Regions from separate parts of the Staphylococcus schleiferi genome, predicted to be linked through region 2. Evidence: a T-box and tRNA genes for the amino acid it is inferred to sense, from the RefSeq annotation. Region 2 holds a T-box; the other holds one or more tRNA genes.
What was found. A T-box is a leader RNA that pairs with one kind of tRNA and senses whether it is charged. The one in region 2 lies ahead of serS (serine--tRNA ligase), so its partner is inferred to be a tRNA-Ser.
Positions count from the first base shown of each region.

Region 1: it has a tRNA-Ser gene. The T-box ahead of serS (serine--tRNA ligase) is inferred to sense a tRNA for this amino acid. The anticodon was not compared.

Region 1 covers NZ_CP094712.1:2,383,535-2,400,266, reverse strand. Annotated here, with positions in the region: gene MUA40_RS11405 (YibE/F family protein) at 1-57, opposite strand, end outside; gene gltC (glutamate biosynthesis transcriptional regulator GltC) at 69-947, opposite strand; gene gltB (glutamate synthase large subunit) at 1,068-5,570, shown strand; gene MUA40_RS11390 (glutamate synthase subunit beta) at 5,583-7,049, shown strand; tRNA gene MUA40_RS11385 (tRNA-Ser) at 7,106-7,198, shown strand; partial or broken gene MUA40_RS11380 (transposase) at 7,515-7,670, opposite strand; gene MUA40_RS11375 (transposase family protein) at 7,666-8,016, opposite strand; gene treP (PTS system trehalose-specific EIIBC component) at 8,440-9,882, shown strand; gene MUA40_RS11365 (alpha,alpha-phosphotrehalase) at 9,914-11,548, shown strand; gene treR (trehalose operon repressor) at 11,561-12,292, shown strand; RNA gene ffs (signal recognition particle sRNA large type) at 12,385-12,654, shown strand; gene MUA40_RS11350 (GNAT family N-acetyltransferase) at 12,756-13,289, shown strand; gene dnaX (DNA polymerase III subunit gamma/tau) at 13,356-15,044, shown strand; gene MUA40_RS11340 (YbaB/EbfC family nucleoid-associated protein) at 15,258-15,578, shown strand; gene recR (recombination mediator RecR) at 15,580-16,176, shown strand.
Region 2 covers NZ_CP094712.1:1,844-15,605, reverse strand. Annotated here, with positions in the region: gene MUA40_RS00060 (AzlC family ABC transporter permease) at 1-562, opposite strand, end outside; gene MUA40_RS00055 (YceI family protein) at 879-1,406, opposite strand; gene serS (serine--tRNA ligase) at 1,479-2,759, opposite strand; T-box leader at 2,838-3,036, opposite strand; gene hutH (histidine ammonia-lyase) at 3,083-4,585, opposite strand; gene MUA40_RS00040 (NAD(P)H-hydrate dehydratase) at 5,013-5,855, shown strand; gene gyrA (DNA gyrase subunit A) at 5,985-8,615, opposite strand; gene gyrB (DNA topoisomerase (ATP-hydrolyzing) subunit B) at 8,651-10,573, opposite strand; gene recF (DNA replication/repair protein RecF) at 10,597-11,712, opposite strand; gene yaaA (S4 domain-containing protein YaaA) at 11,709-11,948, opposite strand; gene MUA40_RS00015 (DsbA family protein) at 12,058-12,759, opposite strand; gene dnaN (DNA polymerase III subunit beta) at 12,951-13,762, opposite strand, start outside.

The sequences.
Region 1 (16,732 bases), 140 kb from region 2:
CGCGAGAATAATACAAATCGCGATAAAGTAATACCATAAATGACGTTTTTGTTTCATAATAAGTCTCCTTAGTGATAAATCGAACGTTGTTGTGTATGGGTCATTATAATTTTAATGACCTCATTTAATAATGGTTTTTGTAAATCTCGTCGATATACAAGGTGAAATGTTTTTTTTATATCTGTATGTGACAATGAAAATTTTTTCCACTGTTGATTTTGACTATATAAGTTGATGAAGGTAGGTGCAAGTACAAAGCCTTTTTGATTTTGTAAAATAAATCGCGCAAATTGCGGATTATTAATGATATGTACGGGTGTCTCAGCATGTGTTGTTAAATATAATTTTAAGTCAGTAGGCAAAGGCTCGTGTATGTACAAAGATTGTTTGAGTATATAGCTGAGCGGTGGATTAGGAACGTTCATGATTGGGGCGTGTGTGTCCCCATAAAGCACATAGGTCTCTTCAAAAAGGGGTAGGCTTTCTAGTGTATTATCATGAATGGTCGCTGTTGTTAGTGCTAAGTCGATATCTTGTGATTGCAAGGCAGGTAAAGTTGTTTCTTCATCTAATAAGGCAGGTACAAGCGATAAAGCTAATTCTGTTTCGATGGTTTGTAACACTTGCGGTAAAATTTGGCCAATTGAACCATTGACATAGCCAATTGTAAAAACGCTTTGCTTTTGTTGAACTTGTGTTTGAAATTGAGATAACGTGTGGTCCACTTGCTCAAGTATTGATTGCGCATGTTTTAATAATTGTTTCCCCTCAGTCGTTAAGAAAATGTTACGGCCACTGCGATAAAAAAGCGAAGTTCCTAACTCGACTTCCAAGTTGTGCATATGTCGGCTAATTGCCGATTGTGCAACATTGAGTTCGAGTGCCGCTTCTGAAATATGTTCGCGTTTAGCCACTTCTACAAAGTATTTCAACTGTTTAAGCTCCATAAATATTCCCCCTTCTTTTTATATTATCTCAAAATGAGATAGATTTCATCTCAAGTATATATTGATGTGATGAATAGGATTCCGCTATAGTTAGAATACTATTAAAGAGAGGTGTCAGAAATGTCTAATAATTCTAACTATACAAAAATTGGACTCTATGACAGTCGCGAAGAACACGATGCATGTGGTATCGGTTTTTATGCCAACATGAATAATGAACGTTCCCATGCTATTGTTGAAAAATCTTTAGAAATGTTGCGCCGCTTAGATCATCGTGGAGGAATTAGTGCAGATGGTATTACTGGGGATGGCGCGGGCATTATGACTGAGATTCCATATCAATATTTTAACCAAGTGACATCATTTTCACTTCCTGATGAAGGGGCCTATGCTGTTGGAATGATGTTTGCGCGAGACTTGATTTCTGACACTCCACACGCGTCAGCATTTGCATCCATATTTGAAAGTGAAGGGTTGCAAGTGTTGGGTTATCGTGAAGTGCCCGTTGATATAACGTGCCTAGCTACACGTGTAGCGGATACGATGCCAGCCATTCAGCAAATCTTTGTCTCAAACCAGAAGGCTCAAAATTTCGACCGGGCCTTATATCTTTCTCGCAAACAGATTGAAAAGTATAGTCACGAACAGGGCTTGGACCTTTATTTTACAAGCTTATCCCGTCGAACAATCGTTTATAAGGGATGGTTACGTTCAGATCAAATTAAACGTCTTTATATCGATTTACAACAACAGAACTATGTATCGAAGTTCGGTTCAGTACATTCTCGTTTCAGTACGAATACTTTTCCAAGTTGGGAACGCGCCCATCCGAATCGCTTGCTTATGCATAATGGTGAAATCAATACAATTAGAGGAAATGTGAACTGGATGCGTGCACGTCAACGTCGTTTAATCGAGACTGTTTTTGGTGAAGAACACGAGAAAGTGGAAGAGATACTTGATGAAACAGGAAGCGACTCGGCAATTGTCGATAATGCGCTTGAATTTTTAAGTTTAGCGATGCCGCCGGAGCAAGCAGCCATGCTACTCATTCCGGAACCTTGGCTATATAACAAAAGCAATGATCCGAAAGTTCGCGCCTTTTATGAATTTTATAGCTATTTAATGGAACCTTGGGATGGTCCAACTATGATTTCGTTTTGCGATGGCGACAAATTAGGGGCACTTACAGATAGAAATGGTTTGCGACCGGGTCGTTACACGATTACAAAGCAGAACGAAATTGTATTTTCTTCGGAAGTCGGTGTCGTTGATGTAGATGAAGCAGACGTAGCATTTAAAGGACAGTTGAACCCAGGAAAATTGCTTTTAGTCGATTTTAATCAACATAAAGTGATTGAAAACCATGAACTGAAAACAACAATCGCACAACAATATCCGTATCAAGAATGGCTTGAAACAAACCAACTTAACCTTAATTTGGAAACAATTCCTTATCAAGGCGATAAATTGTCAACAGACGAAGCTTTCGCGATGCAAAAACGATACGGCTATACAAAAGAAGAGTTAGATAAATATTTAACGGAATTAGTGTCAGGCGGTAAAGATCCCATTGGTGCGATGGGTTACGATGCCCCTTTAGCCGTGTTAAATCATCGACCGGAGTCACTATTCAATTACTTCAAACAATTATTTGCACAAGTGACGAATCCGCCTATAGACGCTTATAGAGAAAAAATTGTTACAAGTGAGCTCAGTTATTTAGGCGGAGAAGGGAACTTGTTGAATCCTAGTCCAGAGGCGTTACAACGCGTTCAGTTAAAGCATCCTGTCCTCACACATGCACAATTGGATGAAGTTGCTAAAACACTAAAAACAGCCTATCTTTCAACCGGCTATACAGAGGATCTGGAAGTGGCATTAGAAGCGTTAGGAAATCGTGTGGTTCAAGAAGTAAGACGCGGGGCGACAGTCATTGTATTAGATGACAGTGATGTTCGTCAAAGTGATACTTTTGCTATGCCTGCCTTATTGGCTTTAAGTGCTATACATCAGCGCCTTATTCGTGAAAACTTACGAATGCAAACCAGCTTAGTGGTGAGTTCTGGGGAGACGCGTGAAGTACATCATCTCGCTTGTTTAGTTGGATACGGTGCAAATGCAGTAGTGCCTTATTTAGCACAACATACGATTGCTGATTTAACGACACAAGGACGTCTTGAGGGCACTGTTGCTGAAAATGTAGCACGTTATAATGCGATACTGTCTGAAGGTCTGATTAAAGTGATGGCTAAGATGGGAATCTCAACGGTACAAAGTTACCAAGGCGCTCAAATATTTGAGGCAGTAGGGTTATCTGAGAGACTGGTTGATCAATATTTTACAGGGACAACTTCGAAATTATCAGGTATTTCAATTGAAACTTTAGATGCAGAAAATAAAGCACGTCAAACGGTGGAAGGTCAAACGCTTGACCCAGGAAGCACTTTCCAATGGCGACAACAAGGACAACATCACACGTTTAATCCGACAACGATACGATTGTTACAACATGCTTGTCGCGAGAATGACTATGCACAGTTTAAAGCTTTTTCTAAAGTGGCGAACGAACAAACAAGTAGTCACATTCGTGATTTATTTACATTTAAAGCACAACAATCAATTGATATTGAAGAGGTTGAAGCGGTCGACGAAATCGTTAAACGCTTTAAAACAGGGGCAATGAGTTATGGTTCTATCTCTCAAGAAGCCCACCAAACACTTGCAGAAGCCATGAATCAGTTGGGCGGAAAAAGTAATAGTGGTGAAGGGGGAGAAGCACGCTCACGTTACGAAGAGAGAGAAGATGGTCGTGATTATAAAAGTGCGATTAAACAGGTTGCCTCAGGCCGTTTTGGGGTGACGAGCCATTACTTACAACATGCGAAAGAGATTCAAATTAAAGTTGCGCAAGGTGCTAAACCAGGGGAAGGGGGCCAGCTACCAGGCAGTAAAGTTTATCCGTGGATTGCAGAAGTTCGAGGTTCGACGCCGGGAATCGGTTTGATATCACCGCCCCCTCATCATGATATTTATTCTATAGAAGACCTTGCACAGTTAATTCATGACTTGAAAAATGTTAATCGTGAGGCGGATATTACCGTTAAATTGGTTTCTAAATCTGGTGTCGGAACAATTGCAGCCGGTGTGGCAAAAGCATTCGCTGATAAAATTGTCATCAGTGGTTTTGATGGCGGAACAGGTGCTTCGCCAAAAACGAGTATTCAACACGCGGGATTGCCGTGGGAACTAGGTCTTGCTGAAACACATCAAACCCTCATGTTGAATGATTTACGATCACGTGTCCGTTTAGAAACAGATGGAAAGTTATTAACAGGACGAGATGTTGCCTATGCTTGTATGCTTGGTGCTGAAGAGTTTGGATTTGCGACAGCGCCATTGGTCGTTCTAGGATGCATCATGATGCGTGTATGTCACAAAGATACTTGCCCAGTAGGTATTGCGACACAAAATGGTGATTTACGTAAGCTTTATACCGGTAAAGCGCAATATGTGGTTAATTATATGCGGTTTGTTGCCGAAGAATTAAGAGAAATCATGGCTGAACTAGGTATTCGAACAGTGGATGAACTTGTAGGACGTACAGACTTACTCAAACGTTCATCTGTCGCTTATCATCATCCTAAAGCAAGAGAGATGAAGTTAGAAACTTTACTTCATCAAAATGAAGGTACACGTACAAAAGTGATTGAACAACAGCATGGATTAGAACATGGTTTTGACTTGAACCAGTTGTTGCCAGCCGCAAAATCACATATTGAAGCAGGAACACACTTTGTAGGACAATTTGAAATTGTAAATGAACAACGGAATGTGGGCGTGATCACAGGTAGTGAAATTACGCGAAATTACGGTTTGAAAGGCTTACCAGAGGATACCATTGTTGCAAAAACAATAGGACACGGCGGTCAAAGTTTAGGGGCATGGATGCCGAAAGGTTTGACGCTTCAACATACTGGAGACGCAAATGACTATGTAGGTAAAGGGCTATCAGGTGGTAAGATTGTTATCAACGTGCCGAATGTTGCACGTGAAAATGAAATTATTGTAGGTAATGTTTGTTTTTATGGTGCAACGCAAGGAGAAGCTTATATTAATGGTCGTGCGGGCGAACGCTTTTGCATTCGTAATAGCGGTGTCCACGTTGTCGTCGAAGGTGTAGGAGATCATGGTCTTGAATATATGACAGGGGGCCGTGTAGTCATTTTAGGTGATGTAGGTAAAAACTTTGGTCAAGGTATGAGTGGTGGTGTGAGTTACATTTTCCCATCAGATGTTGCCACTTTCAAAACACAAAATCAACTGGATTCACTTGATTTTGATGAAGTTGTGGATGAGGAAGAGAAAGAAATGCTAAAAGCGATGATTCAACGTCACTTGAAATATACAGACAGTCAAAAAGCGGCTACCATTTTATCTGATTTTGATGTGAAATTAAAAGCATGTGTAAAAGTAATTCCTAAAGATTATAAGAAAATGGTGCAAAAAATCCATTATCATCAGCAACGGACGACTTCACAGGATGAAGCGCTATTAGCTGCTTTCAATGATAAAGGATCTATACAAGAAACTGCGCAAGAAGAACGTATTCCAGTGTACTAAAGGAGGCTAACTATGGGTGAATTTAAAGGTTTTATGAAATATCACAAACAAAAGCTCGCGGAAGTTCCTTTAACAACACGTATTGAAAACTATGAAGCCTATCAATCACGTTTTACAAAAGAAGAGGCCCAACAGCAAGGGGCGCGTTGTATGGATTGTGGTACGCCATTCTGTCAGGTCGGTGAACTCGTAGGGCGTGAAACGGTTGGGTGTCCACTCGGGAACTATGTACCTGAGTGGAATGATCTCACTTACCGCGGTGACTTTAAAAATGCCTATGCACGTTTATCAGAAACAAATAATTTTCCTGACTTTACAGGGTATGTTTGCCCGGCACCTTGTGAAGCTTCATGTGTAATGAAGATTAATCGCGAATCTGTCGCTATTAAAGGTATTGAAAGAACAATCATTGATGAAGCGTTTGAGCAAGGATGGGTCAAAGCACGTCAACCAGAACAACGACGAGATGAAAAAATTGCGATCATCGGAAGTGGCCCGGCTGGGTTAGCTGCCGCTGAAGAACTCAACACATTAGGGTATACCGTTGTCGTTTATGAAAAAAATGCAAGACCCGGTGGCTTGTTGACATATGGTATTCCTAATATGAAACTAGATAAAAAGGTTGTATTTCGACGTGTTCGTTTGTTAGAAGAAGCGGGTATCACATTCAAATGTAATGTGGAAGTTGGAAAAGACATTACTAAAAATGAGTTGGATCAACAATATGACGCTATTATTGTTTGTACAGGTGCTGAAAAAGCACGTGACTTACCACTTGAAGGACGTATGGGGCAAGGTATTCACTTCGCAATGGACTATTTAACTGAACAAACACAGCTTTTATTAGGTGAGTTGGATACACAAACGATTACAGCAAAAGGGAAAAAGGTAGTTGTCATCGGTGATGGAGACACAGGCGCCGATTGTGTTGCAACTGCATTGCGCGATGGCTGTGATTCTATTGTTCAATTTAACCGTAAAGCTCGAAAACCAGAGCGTTTTGAAATGAATTACAGTTGGCCATTAGCGCAACCTGTATTGAAAAAAGATTATGCACACCAAGAGTATGAAGCTAAATATGGTCAGGAACCCCGTGCATATGGTATTCAAACGATGCGCTTTGATTTGGATGGAAACGGAAATGTGCGTGGAATCTATGCCCAAGTTCAACAAGATAGAGCTGACGGTACAATCGTAGGTGACGACCGAGAAATTTTTATCCCTGCGGATCTCGTGTTACTTGCAATTGGTTTTGAAGGTGTAGAACCCCGACTTGCACATGCCTTAAATTTGAAAGTAGAACGACAAAAAATAGCGGCTGATACTAAGGATTATCAGACAAACCAAGCGAAATACTTTGCAGCTGGTGATGCACGAAGAGGTCAAAGTTTAGTCGTTTGGGCAATCAAAGAAGGGCGTGAAGTGGCCGCTTCAGTCCATCAATTTATTAATGAAAAAAGTTTTGTATCATTTTTGTAAAAATCTTGTTGACAATGTGAACGAGCTATAATAATATATTTATGTGCTCGTTACACGGAGGAATACCCAAGTCTGGCTGAAGGGATCGGTCTTGAAAACCGACAGGGGCTTAACGGCTCGCGGGGGTTCGAATCCCTCTTCCTCCGCCATTATAAGTAAAATCCAAGACTAATAGATATAAAAGCCAAACACTCAATGCGGTTGAATGTTTGGCTTTTTTGTATGTAAAAATGAGGCGTATAGAGTCTTTTAAAATCAGTTTAATTTTTTCGGCTGTACACTTTATATGGTGGTTATGTGTCTATAATAATTAAGTCGCAAACTTCCGATTGCTTCTTCGAGTCTCGCTTTCCCAGGCGCCTTACCTCAACTAATTTTGGCTTTTATTGTAGCTCATAAGAAGCCAAAATGGATTTTCGGTTTCGGCTCTATGCCTCGGGAGTCTCGACTCGGTACGCAATCTATTTAAGCAATTTCACTATTGAAAAGTGGCATTGTTTTTTTCTTTGGTCTTTTATACAGTCTAAAAATAATAAAAATGCGATTTTTGAAGTTATAAAAGTTGCGATAGCCATATGAAACTCTTTTAATCAGTTTAACTTTTTGATTAATTCCTTCAATCGCTTATTGAATTGAGGGGTTCCAATCGTATAAGCAATGATATCCTCATACTTTCTGTAGAAGCGTAACACTTTCCATCCATACATTTAAAACATTGTTTTAACAGATTTAAATACACTGCTATCTCTTGGAATCTTAAAAAAGTAATTCGCGATAAACGTTTTCCGTGTTTGTGTATTCGGTTTGGATTCGTATGATAACAGTGAGGACAAGTCATAGGCTTGTATGAAAGGGTACCAAAGATGACGTTAGATTTCTTACCTCTAATAACTACATCTTCTTCAACTTTAGTGATTTTAATATTATTATCTTTAATTTTTAGTAACTTTAATATATCATTACACATAGGCGCAATATGTCTCCTTTATTTTTAGTTTAGTCACTTAAAATTATAGAGGCATTTGCGCTATTTTTGTACAAAAAAGCAGGATGACTTATGTCATCCCACCATAAAAAATGAAGAACCATTTTTTTATAGCATCTTACCTCTAACTTAATAATGAGTAAAAGCACTAATAACGTTGATACATTATTGTCTTTTGAATATAAAAGATTTTGAGATAAAACGCCACTTACATATGTCTGTATTATGCTTGTCTTTGAATTAAATTATTTTCAATGCAAATACTACAGAGTCAGAAACCCTTCTATTGTTCAAAAGAATAAACCAAAGCAATGTGAATTCTTGATATTTAATGTAAGCCTTTACATAACTTGTATATACAAGTTATAATTGTCTATACAAGTTGAACGAATGGAAGTGGTAAAAATGGCGGTAAACAAAGTGGATATACAAAACATCGTTAGAGCAATAGGAGGGAAGGAGAACATAAAATCAGCAACACATTGTGTCACACGTTTACGTTTAATTTTGAAGGATTACGACTTAGTCGATAAAAGTAAATTAAGTCAAAACCCTTTAGTTAAAGGTCAATTCAAAGCAGATAATCAGTATCAAATTGTTATTGGACCTGGGACTGTAGATGAAGCCTATCGATTATTAATAGATGAAACGCAAGCAACAGCAATTTCAAAAGAAGAAGCAAAAGAACAAGCCATACAAAAGGGTAATCTATTTCAACGTTTGATTAAATTGCTTGCTGATATCTTCATACCTATTTTACCTGCTATTGTTACAGCTGGTTTGCTCTTAGGGGTAAACAACGTGCTTACTATGAAAGGATTAGGGGGCACACCTTCTGTGATTGAGCGCTTTCCTCTAATTGCTGATTTTGCGAATATCATAAATGTTATCGCGACCACTGCTTTTATATTTCTTCCTGCCCTTGTAGGGTGGAGTGCAATGCGAGTGTTTAGGGGAAGTCCTGTATTAGGCATTGTATTGGGACTAGTATTAATGCATCCACAACTACTTTCGCAATACGATATAGGCAAAGTCGATACAATACCAAAGTGGCATATCTTTGGGTTAGAAATTAAGCAGCTAAATTATCAGGGACAGGTTTTGCCTGTATTATTAGCGTCTTATGTGCTAGCTCGAATTGAAAAAGCACTCAATCGAATTGTTCATGACTCGATAAAATTATTAGTTGTAGGGCCTGTGGCTTTATTAGTAACCGGATTTTTAGCATTTTTGTTTATTGGTCCTATCGCATTATGGATTGGAACAGGAATTACAGAGGGAGTGCAATTTTTATTTGAAAATGCAGGATGGCTTGGCGGAGGTATTTACGGTTTGCTTTATGCACCTCTTGTCATTACAGGGTTGCACCATATGTTTTTAGCGGTTGATTTTCAATTAATGGGTAGTCAACTCGATGGAACTTATTTATGGCCTATCTTAGCTCTCTCCAATATTGCACAAGGTTCAGCAGCATTTGGCGCATGGTTTGTTTATAAAAGACGTAAATTAACTAAGGAACAAGGTTTAGCGTTTACTTCGGGAATATCGGGATTTTTAGGTGTCACTGAACCAGCTATGTTTGGTGTGAATTTACCACTTAAATATCCGTTCTTTGCAGCAATTTTGACGACGATGTTCACTGGAATGCTTGTTGGGGGCTCTGGTGTGCTGGGTAAAGTGGGAGTAGGTGGAGTTCCCGCAATTCTCTCAATAAAAGCTAGTTTCTGGGGTGTTTATAGCATTGCAACGTTGATTTCTATGATTTTACCCGCAACCCTTACTATTGTTTTCTCACATTTGAAAGCTTATAAGAAGAAAGATAAGGTAGGGGCTCATGAATCAAGCTGAATCTTCGATAATGGATAGAGGTGGAATAACTATGGCGCAACAAGATTGGAAAAAATCAGTTGTTTATCAAATTTATCCCAAGTCATTTAATGACACAACAGGAAATGGAATAGGGGATATTCAAGGTATCATTGAAAAGTTGGATTATTTGCAATTTCTCGGTGTTGATTATTTATGGATTACACCTATTTATGATTCTCCAATGAATGACAATGGCTATGATATTAGAGATTATTATCAAGTTAATGCACAATTTGGGTCGAAAAGTGATTTGAAAAAGTTGGTAGATGCAGCACACGATCGAGGCCTTAAAATCATGTTGGATATTGTTATTAACCATACTTCTACATCGCATAAATGGTTTAAAGCAGCTAAAGCTTCTAAAGGTAATTCTTATAGAGATTATTATTTCTTTCGTGAATCTCAGCAGGGACCACCTACAAATTGGGTGTCAAAATTTGGCGGAAATGCATGGGAATACGACCAAACTACCGATAGTTACTATTTACACTTGTTTGATGTGACACAGGCTGATCTCAATTGGGATAATCCTGATGTACGGCGTGAGCTTTATAAAATGATTAATTACTGGATTGATTTTGGTGTGGATGGTTTTCGTTTTGATGTTATCAATTTAATTTCAAAACATGCACTTCAAGATTCTGAAAAAACAGGAAAAGAATATTATACAGATGGACCTCATGTTCATGAATATATTCATGAAATGAATCGACAAACTTTCGGTAATAAGGAAATGATGACAGTTGGAGAAATGTCTTCAACAACAATAGAACATTGTATAAAATATACGCAACCAGAACGACAAGAATTAAATAGTGTATTTAATTTTCATCATTTAAAAGTGGATTATAAAGAAGGAGAAAAATGGACGAATCAAAAATTTGACTTGCAGCAATTAAAAAAGATTTTAATGGATTGGCAAACAGGTATTTATGAAGGTGGAGGATGGAATGCTATTTTTTGGTGTAATCATGATCAACCAAGAGTAGTATCGCGTTTTGGACAAGATAATAATGAAGAAATGCGACGACGTAGCGCGAAAACATTAGCAATTGTTTTACATCTCTTACAAGGCACACCTTATATTTATCAAGGTGAAGAAATTGGTATGACAGATCCCCATTTTCAATCTATAGATCAATATAGAGATGTAGAATCAATAAATGCCTATCAAGAAATGCGAGCAGCTGGATATTCAGAAAGAGAAATTTTAACTATCTTGGGTCAGAAATCTCGTGATAATTCACGAACACCTATGCAGTGGAATGCAGATGAAAATGCTGGTTTCACCACGGGCACACCTTGGATCGATCTTTCTTATAATTATAAAGAGATTAATGTTCAAGCAGCTCTTGAAGACACTTCTTCTATACTTTATACGTATAAGAAACTTATAGAATTACGTCATGATTGTGATATTGTGACGTATGGTAACGTTGTCCCTCGTTATATAGAGCATGAGCAACTCTTTGTATATGAACGTAATTATAAAGAAGAAAAGTGGCTTCTAGTGGCTAATATGACCTCGCAAAAAGCTTTGTTACCTGATGACTTGCAGTTGGATGGTTCAATAGTGATGCAAAATGGTATAATAGAAGAAAATATAGTCGCACCTTATTCAGTAATAGTAGTGGCAATCAGGTAGTGAGAGGCAAAAATGAAAAAGCAGAATAAATTTCAGTATATTTTTGAAGATATGAGAATGTCTATTTTAGAAGGCGTATTTAATTATGGAGATGCCCTTCCTTCTGAACATCAACTCGTTAAAAAGTATAAAGTGTCACGTGAAACAGTTCGAAAAAGCTTAAACATGTTAGCTTCGGATGGTATGATACAAAAAATAAGAGGTAAAGGGTCTGTGGTAATTTATCATGGTATGACAGAGTTCCCTTTCAATGATTTGAAGAGCTTTAAAGAGATTCAAAATGAGCTCGCATTGAAACACCAAACAGTTGTAGTTTTATTTGAAAAGATTACAGCTGGACAAGCACAAGATGCTAAAAAAGCTTTAGATCTGTCACAAGGAAGACAGTTATGGCACTTTATTAGATATCGGCAAATTGGGCAAGCAACTAAAATTATAGATGAAGATTATATTTTAGCAGATTTATTCCCTGATTTGTCAGAGGAGATTATTCAAGATTCATTATATGATTATATTGAAAAAGATAAAGGGTATGAAATTAGTTTTTCCAGTAAGTCCATTACTTTTGAACCTTTTGGGGAAAGAGAAAGATTAGCTTTTGGTGATGTTTCTCCTCAGTATTCTGCAACAGTTACAGGTATTGTGCATTTGAAAGACACAACAAAGTTTCAATATAATGTCTCTAAACATATTGCAACTGAATTTAAATTTACTGATTTTTCTAGAAGGCATACACATGTATGAAAGAGCCTTTTATAGCGAAATTGCATTGTTTATTTATCGATATAGAGACTCTGCTTGCATTTTTATTAAAAGGTATAGTATTATTAAATATGCCGTGCTAAGCGGGGAGGTAGCGGTTCCCTATTCTCGAAATCCGCTTTATGCGAGGTCGAATTCCTTTGTCGCGGATATGTATTTGTGAAGTCTGCCCAGAGCACGAGGTGTTTGAAGATTTCGGTCCTATGCAATATGAACCCATGAACCATGTCAGGTCCTGACGGAAGCAGCATTAAGTGGATTCTCATATGTGCCGTAGGGTAGCCGAGATTTAGCTGTCGACTCTGGTAACGTTTGTGATGCGTATTCTACACAAAGGTGCACGGCATTATTATTTTTAAAATTGTATTTTCGATTAATAGATGTGTGAGTAACTTTTGAAGAGTTGCTCTTTTTTTATATATGAATAATGTAAGGAGGTTAACGGATGTCCGTATTTATTAGTACACCAACAGAAACTGACTATGAACCCTCTTATGAAATGATTGCTGAAGCTTTTAAAGATGTACCGCATTCAACACATCGCGAGCATGAATGGGTGAAACGTTTACGCATGTCGCCCAACTATCATTTTGAGTTGGAAGTTATCGCCAAAACAGAAGATGGCACGTTGATTGGACATGCGATGTGTACAGAGGTCAAAATTCAAAATGAAGACAAGACCTATACTGCGCTTGCACTCGCACCGCTCGCAGTTGTGAAAGCATATCGTAATAAAGGATTGGGGAAAGCACTCGTTCAAGCTTTGGAAGAACGTGCACTTTCTGAGGAATATACAACGATTCTCGTTTTAGGCGATGGGGCTTACTATGAAAAATTAGGCTATGAAGTTGCTGAAAACTATGATATCTATTTGCCGCCTCAAATGGGTGAAACTGAGCTACATGTGAAATTTTTGTGGGATGCTTTAGCGGATTTACCCAACGGAACAGTGGTCTATCCATCAGAATTTTTGAAGTAACTTTGCGCCATACAAACGAGATTGAACGTGATATAATGAAGTCATTGTTAGTTCGGAGGTGCCAAAGTGGATTATCAAGCATTATACCGTATGTTTCGTCCGCAAAGTTTTGATGATGTAGTCGGGCAAGAACATGTGACCAAAACCTTAAAAAATGCAATTGCAAAAGGGAAACAATCCCACGCTTATATCTTTAGTGGTCCGCGTGGTACAGGAAAAACGAGTATTGCAAAAATATTTGCTAAAGCCATCAATTGTGAAGTGAGAGAAGATGGAGAACCCTGTAATGAATGCCCGACATGCAAAGGCATTACACAAGGTTCTAATTCAGATGTCATCGAAATTGATGCCGCGAGTAATAATGGTGTAGATGAAATTCGTAATATTCGAGACAAAGTCAAATATGCACCGAGTGAATCAAAATATAAAGTGTACATTATTGACGAGGTCCATATGCTGACAACAGGCGCGTTCAATGCACTGTTGAAAACATTGGAAGAGCCTCCTGCACATGCAATCTTTATTTTGGCTACAACAGAACCGCATAAAATTCCACCTACAATTATTTCGAGGGCGCAACGTTTTGATTTTAAAGCCATTCATTCAGATCGAATTGTAGACCGTTTGAGATACGTTGCCGAACAACAGGCACTCGACTACGATGAGGAGGCCCTTGAGTTTATCGCAAAAGTATCAGAAGGCGGTATGAGAGATGCTTTAAGTATTATGGATCAAGCGATTGCTTTCGGTGATGAGCGATTAACTTTGAAGGATGCTTTGGATGTTACAGGGAGTCTAGATGAGTCCGATCTAAATGCACTCTTTCAAGATGTTGTACAAGGCCACGTTCATGATGCGTTTGAACGTTATCATCAATTTGTTAGTGAAGGTAAAGAGGTTAATCGTTTAATCAATGACATGATTTATTTTGTAAGAGACACGATTATGGCTAAAACAACAAATCAGCGAATGACGTTAGATGCTTTGGCTGAATTTGACTTAGAAGTTTTATATAAAATGATTGATGTCATTAATGATACATTAGTGTCAATTCGATTTAGCGTGAATCAAAATGTACATTTAGAAGTACTATTAGTTAAACTTTCCGAAATGATTAAAGAGGCTGGAGCAACAGGAGAAGTCGTTGTTAACCATGCGCCGTCAGAGCAACAAGATGCGATGATAAGACGTATGGAAGCACTCGAATCTGAATTACAAACGTTAAAATCTCAAAATATTGGGATGCCAACCTCACAACCTAAGCCACAGCCTGCAAAGCGTCGTAATTCGAATTCGACCTATTCAGTGGAACAAATTGCTAAAGTTCTAGATAAAGCAAACAAAGAAGATATTGCTTTAATTAAAGAGCGTTGGGCTGATGTTATTCAATATGCGAAAGATCGTAATCAGAAATCACTCGTCAGTTTGTTACAAAATTCGGAGCCTGTAGCAGCTAGTGAAGATAAAGTGTTAGTAAAGTTCGATGAAGAAATACATTGTGAAATTTTGAAAAAAGACGAAGAAAAGAAACAAAGTATTGAAAATGTCGTAAAAGATATTATAAACAAGCCTGTATCTGTGGTAGGTGTACCTGCTGATAAATGGATGCAAGTGCGGAGTGATTACATTACTAATCGTAAACGAAGTCATTCGAATGGGCAGCAGGAGTCTGCAAAGCCGGAAAAACAAGCGAGTGTTGTTGAAGCGGCCAAGAACTTGTTTGGAGAAGACACAGTTCATGTTATAGATGAATAAACATGACAAGGCTTTGAAAGGTATGTATAATTGTAAACGAATCTAAGAAGAACTCTCTCTTGGACGCGTATCATTACGTGAATATGTATATACCGTAAAATGATAGAGTATTGAGTATTCTGTTGTTTTAATAAAATGAATATAGATGGACCATCTCGTCTTTGATAAGATTATTTAATTGATGATGGTTTTAATAATAAGGAGGATACATTTATGCGCGGTGGCGGAAATATGCAACAAATGATGAAACAAATGCAAAAAATGCAAAAGAAAATGGCTGAAGAGCAAGAAAAATTAAAAGAAGAACAAGTTGAAGGAACAGCTGGTGGCGGCATGGTTAAAGTTGTCGTGTCTGGTCATAAAGAAGTCGTTGATGTGGTTATCAATGAAGAAGTCGTAGATCCAGAAGATGTAGAAATGTTACAAGACTTAGTATTAGCTGCAACGAATGAAGCAATGAACAAAGCAGATGAATTAACAGCTGAGCGTTTAGGAAAACATACTAAAGGTCTTAACATTCCAGGAATGATGTAATATGCATTATCCTCAACCGATATCGAAACTCATCGATAGTTTCATGAAATTGCCAGGCATTGGTCCCAAGACGGCTCAACGTCTGGCTTTTCACGTACTTGACATGAAAGAAGATGATGTTGTTCAATTCGCAAAAGCTTTAGTGGATGTCAAACGAGAACTTACCTATTGTAGTGTTTGTGGCCATATTACCGAACAAGATCCTTGTTATATTTGTGAAGATAAACAACGCGATCGTTCAACAATATGCGTGGTCGAAGATGATAAAGATGTGATTGCAATGGAGAAAATGAAAGAATATAAAGGCTTGTATCATGTATTGCATGGTACAATTTCTCCTATGGATGGCATTGGCCCTGAAGATATCAATATACCAAGCCTTATTGATCGTCTCAAAGATGAACAGGTTCAAGAATTGATTCTTGCAATGAATCCTAATCTTGAAGGTGAATCAACAGCGATGTATATTTCTAGACTGGTTAAGCCACTAGGCATTCGTGTCACACGATTAGCGCAGGGGCTATCAGTCGGTGGCGATTTGGAATATGCGGATGAAGTGACGCTGTCTAGAGCTATCTCTGGGCGTACAGAAATGTAGTAAGAAACAAATGGTCATATAATGAATGAAGATAACAGGCGGAAGAGAGAAAGCGACCTAGTTGTATCGTCTCGTATCATAGGAATGATATGTACATTAGAAAAGGATGGCATTAAAGTATAGGTTTCATTCAATGATTTGCTAATGCTTTTCTTTTGTATATTGAGATATGATGCCATCTCCTATCCTGTTGTCTTTATTTTTTTATTGTAGATTGCGTAGTGTTTTGTATAGAACAATAAAATAAAATGAGAATAATGCGTTTAAAATAACGAAAAGCATTAAAGAGTGTAATTTTTATTGTTGTTAAAAGGGTTGAAAGCCTGTATAGTTATATCTTATTGAGCGGCACAATAAGTCGCAACAACAAAACGAAAAAATTAATTAAAAAAGTTGTTGACATTAGAAAATAACTTGTGTATAATTAATTCTTGTCGAGTCAAAAAAATAAATGACATGAACATTGAAAACTGAATGACAATATGTCAACGTTAATTCCGATAATTTGAGTACTTCAACGTACTTTAAAGAGTGATTGACTTAATCAATCAACGAG
Region 2 (13,762 bases):
TCTTTGACTTGGTGATTCCTTCAAATTGTGCAATCGTTAAAAATACAAACATCGCTATAATGGCATAATCTAAACCAAATGCATCTGGATTTTTAAAAAAGTTGCCAAGTAACGCCCCCAAAATAGAGACAAAAATCCAAAATAAGTAGGCTGTTAAATTTAGTCCATACATCCAATTACGTGTTATGGGGAGACCTTTTGAATGAGGCGTTATGGCCACAGCAAAAGTCTCATCAGTGAGTAACGCGCCTACCCCAACTCTATGAAGTAAACTTTCCTGCTTAAAATTATTTGCTAGTGTCATACTCAATAGGAACATGCGACTATTTACGATTAACGTTGTCAGTACAATAATCCAAACTGGTGTATGAACAACCATTAAAGCGACAATAATAAACTGAGCAGCTCCGGCATAAACAAGCATCGATAACATCACGATTTCAAGTAAGCCAAAACCAGAAGCAACACCGACAACGCCAAAGGAAAATCCTATCCCTGCATAGCCTAACAAAGTTGGAATACATTCTTGTACGCCTTGCTTAAAAGTTGTATGCGACACCATGACACATCCCTTCTAAAAAAATTAATCTTATTATAATACAAGATTATCAAATTCTCTATCAGGTTAGTCTAACGTCATAGTGTCCGAAGTCTAACGATTGTATTAAAAAGGCTTAACAAAGGGGTTTAAAAAAAATTTTCAGATTTTTTAACTGTTGTAAAAGCTGTTATAATATCATTTTATCTATTTACATGCTCAAAAATAGAGCGAGACAGAAACCATTTTGATTTCGTTGTCTCGCTCTAACAAATATCAAGACGTATATTTCTTAAACGCCAATTCAAATTTTATATCATTAATAAAACGATAATCTTAATTATCCTTCTACAACTGTTTCAAGGTTAAGTTCGATTTTAACTTTTTTACCTATAAAGACACCGCCTGTTTCTAAAGGTGCATTATAAGTAAGACCGTAGTCTTCGCGGTTAAGTTCACCTTTTAAGGTGAACCCTGCATTTGTATCGCCACTTAGAGGGTTTTTACCTGAACCATTGACATAAAGCTCGAATTCCTCATCTTGAGTATGTCCTTTAAATGTCACTTCAACTTGTGCTTTGTAGTGATCTCCCGCTGGCTCAATCGCTTTCGTTGTAAATTTAATTTCTGGGTATTGTTTTGCATCAAAAAAGTCTTCACTTTGTAAATGGTCATCTCGATCTCTCACATACGTATCGATAGAGTTCACTTGAATTGTACCTTTAGCTTGTAAAGATGTCGGCTGATCTAAATCGCCTTCAATCTCAAATTGGTAGTCATGAAATTGACCTTTCAATGTATTCACCATCATATGTTGAATCGCAAAACCGACATGACTATGTGCTGGATCAACTTTAAAATGTGCCATTAAAATACCTCCTTAAAAAATACGCATTTCTAGAGTATTTACCCTAAAGATGCGTATTCAATCATCTCACAATTATTTTGGTTCAATCACAGTTTGACCGCCCATAAATGGCACTAACGCTTCTGGTACAGTAATCGTACCGTCTTCATTTTGATAGTTTTCAACAATAGCCGCAAATGTACGACCTACCGCTAAACCAGAACCATTCAATGTATGAACATATTCAGGTTTCGCATCTTTATCACGTTTAAAACGGATGTTAGCACGACGCGCTTGGAAGTCTGTACAGTTTGAACAAGAGCTAATTTCTTTATAGTCATTGTAACTTGGTAACCAAACTTCTAAATCATATGTTTTACTTGCACCAAATCCGATATCTCCCGTACACAAGATGACACGGCGATAAGGTAATTGAAGTGCTTCTAGAATCGCTTCAGCATTAGTCGTCATTTCTTCTAAAGCATTCCATGAGTCTTCTGGCTTCTCAATTCTAACCATCTCTACTTTATTAAATTGATGTAAACGAATGAGTCCACGTGTATCACGGCCGGCAGAACCCGCTTCACTTCTAAAACATGCAGATTGACCTGTGAATTTTTCAGGTAAGACACCTGGCTGGATAATTTCATCTCTATAATAATTTGTCAATGGCACTTCTGCTGTTGGAATTGTATAGAGAGCTTCTTTTTCTACTTTAAATAAATCTTCTTCAAATTTTGGTAATTGTCCTGTGCCATACATTGCTTTAGCATTTACAAGTTGAGGTACCATCATTTCTGAATAACCATGTTGTGTCGTATGCATCGTAATCATAAAGTTCATTAAAGCACGTTCTAATTTCGCGCCATCATTTGTTAAGTATACAAAGCGTGCTCCTGATACGCGTGCTGCACGGTCAAAGTCAGCCATTTTTAAAGTTTCTACAAGATCCCAATGGGGTTTCGCTTCAAAATTAAATTCGCGTGGTGTGCCCCATTTTTTCAACTCAACATTTTCACTGTCATCTTTACCTTCAGGGACATCATCGTGAATAAGGTTAGGGATACGAGAAAGTTTGTCTTTTAATGTATCGTCAACTTCTTTAAGTTGTGCATCGATCGCTTTAATTTTCTCCCCTACTTCACGTTGTGCTTTGATCGCATCATCTGCATTTTCTTTGTTTCGTTTTTTTTCTGCGATTTGTTGTGATGCTTTATTACGCTCTGCTTTTAAATCTTCTGTTTGTTGAATCAAGTCACGACGTTGTTGATCTAAAGTCAAAACTTCTTCCACAACAGCAGGATCCATACCTCTTAAAGCAATTTTCTCTTTAACTTTTTCCTTCTCACTTCTAAATAATTTAATGTCTAACATATGCCAACTTCCTTTCACAAGTTTTTTAAAATTTAAGATGAGGAAACATCACGAAAATAAAAAACCACATCCCTCAACACAAGGGACGTGGTTTTGACGCGTTGCCACCCTATTTAACAGACATCTTCATATGTCTGCACTCTTACAAAAGTTAACGGTTTGACCCGAATTGTTTCTATACGTGGATAGATTTCATATAGTGCCGTACATTTGTTTTCACCAACCACAAACTCTCTAATTCCATTCCTATATTACTTATTCCACAAACAATGTACTCTATTAATTTACATTTAATATATCAAAGAAAAATTTGAATAGCAAGCTTATTTCTGATATGCCACATTTTGTAAATAATTTGCTACATTTTCAATATCTCGATGGAATTGACGATCTTCTTTGATTGAAGGGACGATTTTACGTAAATCCGTAAACTTTTCATAGGTTTTAGGCGATAATTGAGATACATTTTTCAACTCTACGGCTTGAAGCGCAATAATTGCCTCAATTGCGATAACACGACGTACATTTTCTAGAATTTGATAACCATGGCGTGAGGCGATCGTTCCCATTGATACATGGTCTTCTTGGTTAGCTGACGATGGGATAGAATCGACACTCGCTGGATGCGCTAATGTTTTATTCTCTGATACTAGGCTGGCTGCAGCATATTGCATAATCATTGCACCACTTTGTAGACCTGGTTCAGGACTTAAGAAAGGAGGTAGCCCACCATTCAATTGTGGATTAACTAATCGTTCAAGACGTCTTTCAGACACATTACCGAGTTCACTTGTTCCAATTTTTAAAAAGTCGAGTGCAAATGCGACAGGTTGACCGTGAAAGTTACCACCAGAAATTACGAGGGTTTCATCATTTTCATCAAAGATAAGCGGATTATCATTTGCCGCATTCATTTCAAATTCTAATTTTTCACGTACATAATTGAAGACTTGAAAGCTGGCCCCATGAATTTGAGGAATACAACGTAATGTGTAAGGATCTTGGACACGAATTTCCCCTTGGCGTGTAGTCAATTGGGAACCTTCCAGCCAGTCTAACATCCGTCCTGCTACCGCGACTTGTTCCTCGAAATTACGCACTCTATGCACCGCTTCATGATATGCATCTGTTATACCATTCAAAGCTTGATGTGTTAAAGCAGCTACCCATTCTGCTTGATATGCAAGACTCTCTGTCTCAATAAATGTAATCACACCTTGTGCAGTCATGGCTTGTGTTCCATTTATCAATGCTAAGCCTTCTTTAGCTTGAAGTGCCAAAGGAGCACGGTCAAGGCGTTTTAAGACATTCGAGCTGTCTAAAATCTCACCTTGATATTCAACTTTGCCTTCCCCGATTAAAGATAAAGCGAGATGAGACAATGGTGCTAAATCACCCGATGCACCTAAAGAACCTTGTTGCGGAATCACTGGAATAATCCGATTATTAATAAAAAAGACAAGCTGATCAACAAGGTCGGTTGTGACACCAGAATGACCTTTCAATAAAGTATTAAGACGCAAGACCATCATTACTAAAGCGACGCGTTGTGCAAAAGGTTGACCGACCCCACAAGCATGTGAACGAATCAGGTTGACTTGTAATTCATTATACTTTTGTTGATCAATTAATACGTCACTGAATAACCCAAAGCCTGTCGTAATCCCATATACTGTTTCCTTATTTGCAATAATGCGCTCCACAATCGCACGACTTCTTTTGACACGCGCATGTGCCTCTTCACTAATTTCAATTTGATCTCCAGTAGCTAGAAATTGGCGAATCGCTTCAATTGTGAGTTGATCCCCATTTAGACGTAAAGTCATCATTATCCACCCCTATCATATATTAGCTTTTGATGCGCATCGGACATCTTTTAGCTCGTCTACTCAATTTTGATGCTGTCCCATCCCCATCACACTTAATAATCAGTATAGGATTCTTAAATCGCTTAAACAATAGTTTTCATAATATTCGTAACATGGTATTAAATTAATCTTTTAACGTGTTAAACAAATGAGAAGAAGCTTAATCATCCATTTTAGTACAAGGATGAACTGGAGACGAGATTCATTTGAGGATAGCGATATATCAATTCTATTCCGCATTTTGAGCTCAAAATGATAAAAATATCTAAAGGCTAACCGCATGACATCAGCCTTTCCTATTATCGGTAAGCATGACCGCATTCTAGAAGCTTTGAATTGGTATTGACGAAAGTACAAACCAGGTATAATATATCTTGTTGTAATAATGGAAATTCCAGATAGGAGGGTCACAAACGTGAAAACATTGTCAGCTGTCAGCATACCTAAACGTAAGCGTGATACGCATAAAGGAGATTACGGTCGTATACTTTTAATTGGTGGCAATGCCAATCTTGGTGGTGCGATTATGATTGCAGCACGTGCGTGTGTTTACAGTGGTGGTGGATTAATTACAGTCGCAACACATCCAACAAATCATGTTGCACTTCATTCTCGCTGTCCAGAGGCTATGGTCATTGATATTAATGATACGAAAAAACTGACAAAGATGATTGAAGTTTCAGATTGTATTTTAATTGGTCCAGGTTTGGGTCTTGATTTTAAAGGCAATAATGCTATGACATTTCTTTTACAAAATATTCAACCCCACCATACGCTCATTGTGGATGGCGATGCGATATCAATTGTAAGTAAATTAAAACCTGAAATTCCAGCTTGCAATGTCATCTACACACCACATCAGAAAGAGTGGGAGCGTTTGAGTGGCATTCCAATAGAAGAACAAACTTATGAACGAAACCGAGAAGCCGTCGATCGTCTTGGGGGCACAGTTGTCCTAAAGAAACATGGAACAGAAATTTTCTTTAAAGACGAAGAATATCAATTACAAATTGGCAACCCTGCGATGGCGACAGGCGGAATGGGGGATACCCTTGCTGGAATGATAACAAGCTTTGTAGGTCAATTTGACAATCTTGTTGATGCAATTACCAGTGCCACATACACACATAGTTATATAGGAGAAAAACTTTCTCAGGAGATGTATGTTGTACCCCCTTCAAGAATGATTGACGAAATTCCATACGCAATGAAACAATTGGAAGATTAAAATATCATTCTTCGTTAATGCATGAAGTGGTCGAAATCCTTTGATGCTGTTTTCATGACTCTGTTCAATTAAAAAAGAAGCGGCGGTGATTCCCAATAGAATCATCGTCGCTTCTTAATTTATCTGATTTTATTCATCTTCATTTTCAATATCTTCATTAACGCGATCCATAAAATCTTGTCTTAACGTTTCTCGTTCTTCTGTGTCGTTGTAGCTCACTTCAGGCGCTTCTGTATGAATTGTAGCACCAGGTACATCGTCTTCAATAACAGTCTCTGTCTCTGATTCTAGTTCATCATTTTCCGCTTCAAGATTTTCTGGTTCTTTTTTCACTTTAGCCACTGTAGATACAAACTGTTCATCATCTAGGCGAATTAAACGTACACCTTGAGCCATACGTCCATTCACTGAAATATCGCTCACTTCCATACGAATAATCACACCTTGGTTTGTAACAACCATTAAATCTTCATCACCTTCAACAGTTGCAATACATACGAGTTGACCGTTTCGCTCTGTCAATTTGGCAGTTTTAACACCCATACCACCACGGTTAGACAAACGGTACTCTTCAATAGAGGTACGCTTACCGTAACCTTTTTCAGTGACTACTAAAATCTCATCATTACTTTCTTCATTCGTAACGCCTAAGCCAATAACCTCGTCACCATCGCGAAGCTTAATCCCTTTGACACCCGCTGCGATACGACTCATGGAACGAACATCTGTCTCTTTAAAACGGATAAGAGAGGCATCTGCTGTACCAATCAGAATATGTTTTTCGCCATCAGTTAAACGTACAGCTACTAACTCATCATCATCTCTAAATTTAATCGCAATCTTACCATTACGATTGATACGGTTAAAGTTACTCAATGCAGAACGTTTAATTAAACCTTTTTTCGTTACAAATACAAGGAAGTCTTCTTCAGACTCTAAATCTTTAACAGCAATCATTGTGCTGATATTTTCGTCACTTTCAAGTTCTATCGCGTTAACAATAGGAATACCTTTAGACTGACGTGAGAGTTCTGGCACTTCATAACCTTTGAGTTTGTAGACCCGACCTTTATTCGTAAAGAACAAGATATGGTCGTGTGTACTCGTTGTAACCAACTGACTCACAAAATCATCTTCTAACGTATTCATACCTTGTACACCACGACCGCCACGATTTTGTGAGCGATATGTTGATGCTGGTAAACGTTTAATATAGTTATTATGACTCAGTGTAATAACGATTTGTTCTTCTGGAATAAGATCTTCATCTTCAAGTTGATCTATACCGCCAAGTTGAATTTCAGTACGTCTATCATCGCCATATTTTTCTTTGATTTCTGTAAGCTCTTCACGAACAAGTGCTAATAACTTCTCTTCATCTGCTAAGATTGCTTCTAATTCTTCAATATAGGCAAGAAGTTCGTTATATTCGTTTTCAATTTTATCTCGTTCTAAGCCTGTCAGACGTCTTAAACGCATATCAAGAATTGCTTGTGCCTGACGTTCAGAAAGTTCAAAACGTGATTGTAAGCTTTCCATTGCCACTTTATCTGTTTCAGATTCTCGAATAATTGTAATAATCTCATCGATATGGTCTAGTGCAATTCTTAAACCTTCTAGTATATGAGCACGGTCTTTTGCTTTACGTAAGTTATAAGCTGTGCGACGACGAACTACTTCTTTTTGGTGCTCTAAATAGTGATATAACGCTTGTTTCAAGTTAATTAATTTCGGTCTACCGTTAACGAGCGCAATCATATTAACACCAAATGAAGTTTGAAGGGGCGTTTGTTTATACAAGTTGTTCAATATTACACTTGCATTCGCATCTTTACGAATATCAATAACGATACGAACCCCTGTACGTAAACTCGTTTCATCACGTAAATCTGTGATGCCTTCAATTTTTTTATCGCGTACTAATTCAGCAATTTTTTCAATCATGCGTGCTTTATTGACTTGGAATGGAATTTCCGTCACAACAATACGTTCACGGCCTCCACCACGTGATTCAATTTCAGCTTTTGCTCTCATAATAATAGAGCCACGGCCTGTTTCATATGCACGTCGAATACCACTTTTACCTAGAATTAAGCCTGCCGTTGGAAAGTCTGGGCCTTGAATATTTTCCATTAATTCATTAATGGTAATTTCTGGATTATGACTTAAACTTAGGACACCATCAATGACTTCGCGCATATTATGTGGTGGGATATTCGTTGCCATACCTACCGCAATCCCTGAAGCTCCGTTAACCAATAAATTTGGGAAACGTGAAGGTAATACACTTGGTTCCCGTTCATTTCCATCATAGTTATCAATAAAATCAATCGTATCTTTATTAATATCACGCAACAGTTCTAAGGCAAGTTTTGTCATACGCGCTTCAGTGTAACGCATTGCTGCTGCGCCGTCACCATCCATAGAACCAAAGTTACCTTGTCCATCTACAAGTGGATAACGATAGCTGAAATCCTGTGCCATACGGACCATTGCTTCATAAATAGAAGAGTCCCCATGTGGATGATATTTACCCATTACATCCCCTACGATACGGGCAGATTTTTTATACGGTTTGTCTGGCGTCATACCTTGCTCATTGAGGCCGTATAAAATACGACGATGTACAGGTTTTAAACCATCTCTGACATCTGGCAAAGCACGAGACACAATAACACTCATGGCATAATCCAAAAACGATTCTCGCATCTCTTTGCTGATATTACGTTCATTAATTCTTGATTCAGGTGTTTCAGCCATCAAGATATCCTCCTTCTCATTTTCCAATTCTCATTCTAGAAATCTAGGTTGGCATATACGGCATTATCTTCAATGAACTGACGACGATTTTCGACGACATCGCCCATCAACATTTCAAATGTCTGATCCGCTTCGATTGCATCATCTAAAGTCACTTGAAGCATTGCACGGTTTTCAGGATTCATTGTTGTTTCCCATAATTGGTCTGCGTTCATTTCCCCTAAACCTTTATAACGTGCAATTGACCATTTTGGCGTTGGATTAAGTCTTTCTTTTAATTTATCCAATTCGCGGTCATTAAAGACATAATATTTTTGTTTCCCTTGTGTTAACTTGTACAATGGCGGTTGTGCGATATAAACATAACCAGCTTCAATAAGTGGGCGCATAAAACGATAAAAGAACGTCAATAAAAGCGTCCGAATATGCGCACCATCGACATCCGCATCAGTCATAATGACAATCTTGTGGTAACGGGCTTTTGAGATATCGAACTCTCCGCCGATACCTGTTCCAAATGCAGTGACCATTTGACGAATTTCGTTGTTATTCAAAATCTTATCTAAACGTGCTTTTTCAACGTTTAAAATTTTCCCTCTTAAAGGCAATATTGCTTGCGTACGTGAGTCTCGACCTGATTTTGTAGACCCCCCGGCAGAGTCACCCTCTACTAAGAAAATCTCACTTTCAGATGGATCTTTACTTGAGCAGTCTGCTAACTTACCTGGTAAGCTTGAAATATCAAGTGCAGACTTACGACGTGTGACTTCACGCGCTTTTTTCGCAGCGATACGTGCGCGAGAAGCCATAATACCTTTTTCGATAATAATTCGTCCAATTTGTGGATGCTCATATAAGAAACGTTCAAAAAGCTCCGAGAATACGCGGTCAACAATTTGACGAACCTCAGAGTTGCCTAATTTTGTTTTTGTTTGTCCTTCAAACTGAGGATCTCCATGCTTGATGGAAACGATAGCAGTTAAACCTTCTCTCGTATCTTCACCTGACAAGCGTTCTTTCTCATCTTTGATTAACTTATTTTGAGATCCATAATTATTTAATACTCTCGTTAACGCACGTTTAAAGCCATCTTCATGCGTCCCACCTTCATATGTGTGGATATTATTCGCGTAAGTCAGTAAATTTGTCGCAAAACCACTGTTATATTGAATAGCGATTTCGACTTCAATGTCATCGCGTGTCTCATGAACATAAATAGGTTCTTCATGTAATGGCTCTTTATTCTCGTTTATAAGCTCGACATACGACTTTATTCCACCTTCATAGTGGTAACTATCCTCACGAATTTCTTCTTCGTCACGCTCGTCTCTGAGCGTAATACGGATACCTTTATTTAAAAAGGCTAATTCACGAATACGTTTTTGCAAAGTTTCATAGTTATACACTGTCGTTTCTTGGAATATCGTGCCATCTGCCTTAAAACGAATCACTGTCCCTGTTTGGTCTGTATCACCAATTTGTTTCAAATCAAATGCAGGTACACCCATGTGGTAGGCTTGATGATGAATACGTCCATTTCTATGAACGTAAACTTCTAACGTCTCACTCAATGCATTTACAACAGATGAACCTACACCGTGTAAACCACCTGAAACTTTATAGCCACCGCCGCCAAATTTCCCACCAGCGTGTAATACAGTTAAAATAACTTCTACAGCAGGACGTCCCATTTTTTCTTGAATATCGACAGGAATACCGCGTCCATTATCTGTAACTTTAATCCAATTGTCTTTTTCGATGATCACTTCAATATCATCTGCATATCCTGCAAGTGCTTCATCAATACTGTTATCGACAATTTCCCAAACAAGATGATGTAGACCACGTTCTGAAGTAGAACCAATATACATACCTGGTCGCTTACGTACCGCTTCAAGTCCTTCTAAAACTTGAATCTGACTCGCACCATAATTTTCCGAGTTGTTCACATCAGCCAATGCTTCCCACCTTCACTTTCTTCCTACTGCTTAATATTTCCTTGTGCAATTTGATATATCTTCGCGTTTTTCATTATTTCATGATCAATACCATCTACCGAAGTGGTTGTCACAAATGTTTGAACTTTATGCTGAATTGTACTTAAAAGATGCGTTTGACGTGCATCATCTAGTTCACTTAAAACGTCATCAAGTAATAAAATGGGGTATTCCCCCACTTCTTGATTCATTAATTCAATTTCTGCTAACTTAATCGAAAGCGCTGTTGTCCGTTGCTGACCTTGAGAGCCATAAACTTGTGCGTCCATGCCATTCACTTGAAAAGCTAAATCGTCACGGTGTGGTCCATTTAAACTCACACCGCGCTCGATTTCACGATTCTGGTGACTTTGAAGGTCTTCGAGTACTTTTTGAATTAAGACTGCCTCTGCTTGCGAGGTGTCTTCAATTTTGATACTAGGTAAATATTTTAATGTCAAAGCTTCGCGACCATTCGTAATACCTGAATGAATGGGCTCTGCTAAAGTTTCTAGTTCTGCAATAAATTGTGCTCTGCGTTGTGTCACTTTCACTGCATATTCAGCAAATTGCTGATTCAGTACTTCTAACATCGTTGTATCTTTTGTCTGTTTCAATTGCAGCTGCTTTAAATAGTGATTGCGTTGTTTCAAAATACGTTGATATTGCGATAAATCATTTAAATATAAATTTGAAATTTGCCCAAGTTCCATATCGATAAAACGTCTTCTCACTTGTGGTGCGCCTTTGACAATATTTAAGTCTTCAGGCGCAAAAAGGACCACATTCAAATGGCCTATATACTGCGTCAAACGACTTTGCTCTAAATGATTTACTTTTACCTTTTTACCTTTTTTCGTGATAAACATTGTGAGCGGCATCGTACCATGGCGAAAACTGAGCTCACCCTCTATTTTAGCATACTCAGTATTAAAACGAATTAATTCCCTATCATTCGTCGTACGATGACTCTTCGCTAAGGCTAAGGTGTAAATAGATTCCAATAGATTGGTTTTTCCTTGTGCATTTTCACCAATTAAAATATTGACTTCAGGATGACATTGAAGCAATATCTCTTCGTAATTTCGATAGTTTTCTAATTGGAGTGTTTTAAGTTTCATTGCTCACCGAATTTGATGATATATGAACCTACTTCAGGAATTTCTATACGGTCCCCGTCATGTAACTTTTTGCCACGACGCGATTCATGCTCGCCATTCAAGAAAACATCATATTCACTTAAAAACCACTTCGCTTGTCCTCCTGATTCAATGATGCCTTCATAGTTTAAAAATTGTCCTAAAGTGAGTTCACCATCAACAATTACTTCCTCAGCCAATTTAATCACTCCATTCATATTTGCTCACCTATATATTATACCGTTTTATCGCAAAAATTTCATGTACAGAAGGCAATTTTCGAGTAAAAGTTTCATGTGGAACAAATGATGAATGACCCATCATGTGTTAGGACTTTTGATCCTTAATCACTTGATCAATTTTAGATTTAATCGTGTCAAAATCCGTAGTATCTTCTATCGGTTCACCGTTGATATATAACGATGGCACTTGTGGCACTTTATACTTTTTAGCTAAGTTATTATCGTTTTGCGCTTTTTTAGCGATTTCTCCATTTTTGTCTCGATAAGCCGAAGTAATCTTTTCTAATTGTTTAGGTGACAAGTCTAATTTTTTTAGCTGTTGTTGAATAAAATTATCTGTTAACCAATGTTTTGTAGTCACGTCATCTTTATTCGATGGTTGACCTTGATATAAAAGTTTGTGAAACGCCCAATATTGGTTCGGCGCAATCTGATTTACTGCTAATGCAGCTTTTGCACTTAATTCAGACTCTTCTCCATGTATTAAAACGTTAACGTAGCGAAATTGTACTTTTTGCGTATCAATAAATTCTTTTTGTAGTTGTGGCTTAATGTTACGTTCAAATGCACCACAATAAGGGCATTTAAAATCACCATATTCCACAATTACAATTTTATTCTCTTTTGCGCCTTGATGTGGTTTTGATTGGGTATCTGTCACCATTTCTTTTTCATTTTGACGCGCTGCATTAGGGTCTGAATTATGTGTACTCATTCTAATAATGATTGCTATTACAATTGCGAGTACCACTATAATTGTTAAAATTAAAGGCCATTTACTTTTCATATTCCAATCCTCCATCACATTATCTTTTAATTATACTAAAATCAGGCTGCTTTGAATATTACACGCGCGAACGATTCAAATGACTTTATTTTTTTACTAACTTTACGTATGGAAACTGAGCTATTAAGTCACACAAAAAACGCAGTTGGTTAAGTCCAACTGCGTTTTGTATCATAGGCTTTTTAAATTATTTAGTAAGTACGTATCGGTAAAATTAATTGTGTAACGGTGTCATCATCTTTTGGTTTTAAAATAAATGGTTTCATCGTACCGAAAAATTCGACTTCAACTTCGTCATTATCGATCGCTTTTAAAGCATCCATCATGTATTTAGAGTTAAAAGATATTTTTAAGTTGCCACCTTCAACCTCGTTTGCAGTAACTTCTTCCTTCACTGTCCCAATTTCAGGTGATGTAGATGAAAGTTCCACTTGCTCATCGCCTGCACTTAATTTAATGACATTGTTACCACCTTCTCTTGCTAAAAGAGAAGCACGATCAATGGCATGATAAAAATCAGAATTATCTAATGCTAATTTGATCTCATAGTTTTCTGGGAATAAGCGTGATGTATCAGGATAGTGTCCCTCTAGTAAGCGTGAAATAAAGTTTACATTACCAACACGGAATAATACTTGGTTTGATGCAAAGAAAATATCAATATGCTCTTCGCTTTCTGTCATAATTTTATTTAATTCTGCTAAAGCTTTACCTGGAATAATGACATTTTTATCACCAATTTCTTCGTCTTCAAGTTTCAACTTTCTTACAGCCAAGCGGTGTGAATCAGTCGCTGTGCATATTAATTCATTTTCTTGTATAAGCCAGTTTACACCTGTAAGAACTGGACGTGTTTCTGAGGTGGACACTGCGAAATTAGTTTGTGCAATCACGTTTTTCAATACTTTGACTGGTAATTGCAATGCATCTTCACTAGATACTTGTGGTAACAATGGATATTGATCAGGGTCTAAACCACTTAAATTGAACTCAGAATGACCTG